DNA from 2 places in the Buttiauxella sp. S19-1 genome. Region 2 is predicted to be linked to the other one. Evidence: predicted binding sites of a transcription regulator. Region 2 holds the regulator's gene; the other holds the start of a gene.
What was found. The regulator LexA, encoded in region 2, represses DNA repair genes until DNA is damaged. The targets are predictions, from matches to a motif close to TNCTGTATGTACATACAGNA.
Positions count from the first base shown of each region.

Region 1: the regulator LexA is predicted to act here: its motif matches at 1,483-1,502, upstream of MES37_RS04900 (YebG family protein).

Region 1 covers NZ_JAHWLU010000012.1:33,697-36,882, forward strand. Annotated here, with positions in the region: gene MES37_RS04890 (bifunctional 4-hydroxy-2-oxoglutarate aldolase/2-dehydro-3-deoxy-phosphogluconate aldolase) at 1-136, shown strand, start outside; gene purT (formate-dependent phosphoribosylglycinamide formyltransferase) at 202-1,380, opposite strand; gene MES37_RS04900 (YebG family protein) at 1,519-1,863, shown strand; gene MES37_RS04905 (tellurite resistance TerB family protein) at 1,981-2,664, shown strand; gene ptrB (oligopeptidase B) at 2,758-3,186, shown strand, end outside.
Region 2 covers NZ_JAHWLU010000014.1:25,781-28,966, forward strand. Annotated here, with positions in the region: gene dinF (MATE family efflux transporter DinF) at 1-1,164, opposite strand, end outside; gene lexA (transcriptional repressor LexA) at 1,233-1,841, opposite strand; gene MES37_RS05515 (diacylglycerol kinase) at 1,950-2,318, opposite strand; gene plsB (glycerol-3-phosphate 1-O-acyltransferase PlsB) at 2,445-3,186, shown strand, end outside.

The DNA.
Region 1 (3,186 bases), on a different contig from region 2:
CTACCGTGATTACCTGGCACTGAAAAGCGTTCTGTGTATCGGTGGCTCATGGTTGGTTCCGGCTGACGCACTGGAAGCAGGTGATTACGACCGTATTACTCAGCTTGCTCGTGAAGCGGTTGAAGGCGCGAAATAATACGCCATTCTTTAAGTTGTAGCTGCGTAAAACCGGTCACATAGATAACGATGTGACCGGTTTTTTTATCCTTTGACGATAACCGCTTTGGTTGCGGCAATCGCACGCGCAATCGCATCTTCCACGCTAGAACCTGTTGCCAGCGTGACACCCATACGGCGTTTACCTTCAATCTCCGGCTTACCAAACAGACGCACCTGCAAACCGGCACCTACCGCACCCGCGACGTTACCGTACTGGACGTTATCACTGGTTAATTCTGGCAGGATCACCGCAGAAGCCGCCGGGCCATACTGGCGAATATCGCCAATTGGCAAGCCGAGGAAGGCGCGGACATGTAATGCAAACTCTGACAAATCCTGAGAAATCAGCGTCACCATGCCGGTATCATGTGGACGCGGGGAAACCTCGCTGAAAATGACCTCATCGCCACAGACAAACAGCTCAACGCCAAACAACCCGAAGCCCCCCAGGGATTTCACGACTTTCTCGGCAATTTCCTGCGCGCGACAAATCGCAACATCACTCATCTTTTGTGGCTGCCACGACTCACGATAATCGCCGTCTTCCTGACGATGACCAATTGGCGCACAGAAATGCACGCCATCGATTGCACTGATGGTCAACAAAGTGATTTCAAAATCAAAATTCACCACCCCTTCGACAATGACGCGTCCTTTGCCTGCCCGGCCACCGAGTTGAGCGTATTCCCAGGCTTTGGCTAACTGGTCGGCATTGCGGATAAAGCTTTGCCCTTTGCCTGAAGAGCTCATTACCGGTTTAACGATGCAAGGGAAGCCAATTTCTTCGACGGCTTGCAAGAAAGCGCTTTCGCTATCGGCAAAGCGGTAGCTTGAAGTGGGCAGTTCTAACTCTTCAGCTGCCAGACGACGAATACCTTCGCGGTTCATGGTCAACTTAGTGGCTCGGGCGCACGGGACAACGTTCTGGCCTTGCTGCTCCAGTTCTACCAGCATATCCGTGGCAATGGCTTCAATTTCGGGAACGATAAAATCGGGCATTTCAGCAGCGACCAGCTTTTTAAGTTCGGCACCATCAAGCATATTAATGACATGACTACGGTGCGCGACGTGCATCGCTGGGGCATCAGCGTAGCGGTCTACGGCAATCACTTCCAGCCCCAGACGTTGACATTCAATTGCCACTTCTTTTCCTAATTCGCCTGAACCCAACAACATCACACGTGTAGCTGAAGGACGAAGCGCTGTTCCCAACATTGACATAATCTGTATACCCAAACGGAGAAAATAGACCGGCGAATTATAAACGAAAACGTTTGCGTACGCAGCGACTTTCCCGCTTGCGATGCAAGGGTAATATTATTATACTGTTTAAATAAACAGTTAAGCCGGAGCTGCAAAATGGCGGTTGAAATCAAATACGTTGTAGTACGAGAGGGGCAAGAAAAAATGTCATTTGCCAGTAAAAAGGACGCAGACGCCTATGACAAAATGCTCGACCTGGCCGAAGTGTTGAGTGACTGGCTCACTCAAAGCCCAATTGCTCTCGAAGAAGGCCAAAATGACGTGCTGGCCATGTGGATGGCAGAAAACAAAGATGTGCTTTCGACCGTACTGAAAAGCGGCAAATTGCCAGAGCTGGAAACGGCAACAGCAGCAGATGAAACGCCTGAAGTCGTTACTGAAGAAGAGGCTTCTGATGATAAAGTAGCCGAACATCCACGTAAACGCACCAAAGCCGCTTAAGTTTTATCGCGTCGGAATACCGGCGCGGTTCTTTTCTCATCTTTAGTCTTATCAGACACTTCTTGACAGCCTTTCACCTAACCTCAGTGGCTATGTTCTAAAACAAGGGTGTCTCTCATGAGTAATTGGTTACAGCAGCTTCAGTCTATGCTGGGACAAACGACACAGCCCGGCCAAAAATCTTCCAGGCACAATCAACCCTCTCAAGATCCTCAGGGGCTGAGCAAATTACTGGTACCTGGCGCGCTGGGTGGCTTAGCGGGGTTACTGCTGGCAAGTAAATCATCGCGTAAATTACTCACTAAATACGGAACCAGCGCGCTGTTGGTTGGCGGTGGGGCAGTCGCTGGAAGCGTGATGTGGAGCAAATATAAAGATCGCGTCCGTGAAACCCATCAGGGGGAGCCGCAATTTGGGCAGCAACAATCGCCAGTTGATGTGCGGACCCAGCGTCTGGTAATGGCATTGGTCTTTGCCGCGAAAAGTGACGGCCATATCGATGACAAAGAGCGCCAGATAATCGAACAACAGTTGCGGGATGCGGGTATTGAAGAGTCAGGCCGTACGCTGATTCAACAGGCTATCGATCAACCGCTCGATCCACAGCGTTTGGTCCAAGGCGTTAATAACGAAGAAGAAGCTCTGGAACTTTATTTCCTCAGCTGTGCGGCAATCGATATCGACCACTTTATGGAACGTAGCTATCTCAGTGCGTTAGGCGATGCGCTAAAAATCCCACAAGATGTGCGCGAAGGTATTGAAAAAGATATTCAGCAACAGAAACTCAATCTGCCGGGTTAACCCCGGCATTTTTCTCAAAATCCCACGTTACGCTTGCAAGGCTGTCTTAATTTGCCACCCTTACAGGGTGTTAACTCAAAAATGAAAATCGACATGCCACCAAAAGCTAAAAAAATTCCTCACACCATGTCAGTTCATGGCGATACCCGCATCGATAACTATTATTGGTTGCGCGACGACGAGCGCGCAGATGCGCAAGTACTTGATTATCTGCATCAGGAAAATGATTACGGCCATCAAGTCATGAGCACGCAACAGGCGCTACAAGAACGCTTGCTCAAAGAGATGATCGACCGTATCCCACAACGCGATGTCTCCGCGCCCTATACGCAAAATGGCTATCGTTATCGCCAGGTTTTTGAAACCGGAAATGAATACGCCATTTATCAGCGCCAGTCGGTGATGCTGGCTGAATGGGAAGAGTGGAGCACGCTGGTGGATGGTAATCGCCGTGCTGCCCACAGTGAATTTTATACGATGGGCGGGATGAGCATCACGCCTGACAATACTGTGCTGGCATTG
Region 2 (3,186 bases):
CGCCATGCTGTTGCGCATTTCCGTACCTCGCGTTGCGCCAATAAACATGCCGTCCAGCAAATAACACCAGACACCAACAACGGGCAAAACAATCTGCCAGTGCAAGTAGCGGTCTGCCTGTAGCTGCAATTCCGGGATAGAGGTAAGAAGCGAAACAATGTGCTCACCAAACAGCGCATACACAGTGGCAAACATAAGAGCGACTAAGCCCGCCTGGCGACATGCAGCGCCCCATACTTCGAGCAATTGACCACGGTTTTTAGCGCCAAACGCCTGCCCGGAATGGGCTTCAACGGCATAGGCGAACCCATCGAGCGCATAGGCGGTGAAGGTTAATAGCGTCATCAACACGGCGTTAACCGCGACGATTTCGCTACCTAACCGCGCGCCAAAGATAGTGACTGAGGCGAAACAGACCTGTAGCAACAGCGAGCGCAGCATGATGTCGCGATTGAGTGCCAGCAGACGCCGCACATTCCCGCGCCAGGACTCTTTGAGCATCTCAAAGCTGATTCCGCGCAAACCCATAACCTTTTTCACCATCAGCAAACCAATGATAAACGTCGCATATTCTGCGGTGACGGTGGCGAGTGCCGCGCCCTGAACATCCATGTGTAGCCCCATGACCAGCCACACATCCAGCACGATATTCAGTACGTTTCCGACAACCAGCAAGATAACTGGCGCACGCGCATACTGAACGCCTAACAACCAGCCCAACAAGACCAGGTTGGCAAGCGAGGCTGGCGCACTAAGCCAACGTATTTCAAGGAATCGCCGGGCCTGCAACAAAACATCTTCATTGCCGCCGACGATATGCAAGGCCAGGGATATCAGCGGTTCACGCAGTAAGACGATCGCCACCCCTGCTCCTAACGCCAATAGCAAGGGCTGAACCAGTGCACGCGCTAAAGCAGAGGGATTATTGGCACCAAATGCCTGGGCAGTTAAACCGGTGGTGCTCATGCGCAAAAACAGCAACAGCATAAATAAGAAGCTGGTTGCCGTCGCACCAATAGCGACACCGCCAAGATAAACAGGGCTATCCAAATGACCAATTACCGCGGTATCAACAAGGCCCAGTAAAGGCACGGTGATGTTGGAAAAAATCATGGGTAAGGCGAGGCGCCAGAGAGCTCTGTCAGCCGTCGAGAAAAATCGCATGGCCAATCCAGGAAGAGATAAGAGAATTAAGACGATGATGCGCATTAAAGCGCATCATCTGGAGAAGTTTACAGCCAGTCGCCGTTGCGAATTACCCCAACCGCCAACCCTTCAATAGAGAAGTTATGTTCGCGCAGGTCAACCACAATAGGTTCAAATTCGCTATTTTCAGGCAGAAGATGAACGGTATTACCCTGCTGCTTTAAGCGCTTAACAGTCACTTCGTCGTCAATACGCGCCACCACAACCTGGCCGTTACGCACATCCTGAGTTTTATGAACTGCAAGCAGGTCGCCGTCCATAATACCGATGTCTTTCATAGACATCCCGCTAACGCGCAACAGGAAATCGGCATTTGGTTTAAACAGTGATGGGTCAACCTGGTAATGGCCTTCGATGTGCTGTTGTGCAAGGAGTGGTTCCCCCGCAGCAACACGCCCAACCAGCGGAATACCGGTAACTTCTTCCACCAGCAAGCGGATACCGCGCGACGCACCAGAGATAATCTCAATGACGCCTTTACGGGCAAGTGCTTTCAGGTGCTCTTCAGCGGCGTTCGGAGAACGGAACCCCAGACGTTGAGCAATCTCGGCACGAGTCGGTGGCATGCCGGTCTGGCTGATATGATCCCGAATAAGATCAAACACCTCTTGCTGCCTGGTAGTTAACGCTTTCATTCCGCCCCCTGGGTGTTTATACAGTTATGCTGTGAGTATATACAGTCAAAGGCGATTTTGGAACCACAAATTGAGCAAAAAACCAGGGACTTAACTATTCTGGAAAGATCATCGCAAATGCGGCCAAAGCAGTGTGACCCAGGTAATAACTGCGAGGATAATGGCGATTAATACGGCAGCAGACCCCATGTCCTTGGCCCGTCCTGAAAGCTCGTGGTAATCGGTACCAACACGGTCAACAAGCGCCTCGATAGCGCTATTGAGAATTTCGACAATCATGACCAGCACAACAGAACCAATCAGTAAAATACGGGTGATAGGGTCAACATCTAACCAGCAGGCGATGGCGATGGCGATGAGCGCGCTAACCCCTTCCTGGCGGAAAGCCGCTTCGTTAATCCAGGCTGCTTTGAGCCCTTTCCATGAGTAGCCTGCGGCTTTGATGATACGGGTAAGTCCAGTGGTACTGCTCGCCATTTTGGGAAACCTTTTCAAATTATTTGGGTCAATGCTTATCTATATTGCAACGCCACAGAAATCTGAGCCAGATTCTGATATTCTTGCGGCGAATTTGCATCATTAACCTGAGGCTTTACATCGTTTATGTCAGGCTGGCCAAGAATCTACTACAAATTACTTAATTTACCATTAGGCGTTCTGGTAAAGAGCAAGTCCATTCCGGCAGATCCACAAGCCGAACTGGGCTTAGATCCCACACGCCCGATTATGTATGTCCTGCCGTATAACTCCAAGGCGGACTTATTAACGCTGCGCGCACAATGTCTCGCGCATAACTTGCCCGACCCTCTCGAGCCGTTAGAAATCGACGGTGCGGTATTGCCGCGCTATGTCTTTATCCATGGCGGCCCGCGTGTTTTCACTTATTACACGCCAAAAGAAGAGTCGATCAAACTGTTCCACGATTACCTCGACTTACACCGCAGCAATCCAAATCTGGATGTGCAGATGGTGCCAGTATCGGTGATGTTTGGCCGCTCCCCTGGGCGCGAAAAAGGCGAAGTGAATCCGCCATTAAAGATGCTGAACGGCGTCCAGAAATTTTTCGCTGTTTCCTGGCTTGGGCGCGACAGCTTTGTGCGTTTCTCCGCTCCGGTTTCGCTGCGCCAGATGGCAACCGACCACGGTACAGACAAAAAAATCGCCCAAAAACTGGCTCGCGTAGCGCGTATGCACTTTGCTCGCCAGCGTTTAGCGACTGTCGGCCCGCGTCTGCCGGTACGCCAGGATCTGTTCAATAAGCTACTGGCCTCAAAAGCTATTGCTCGTGCAGTAGAAGATGAAGCGCGCAGCAAGAAAATCTCCCATGAAAAAGCCCAGCAGAATG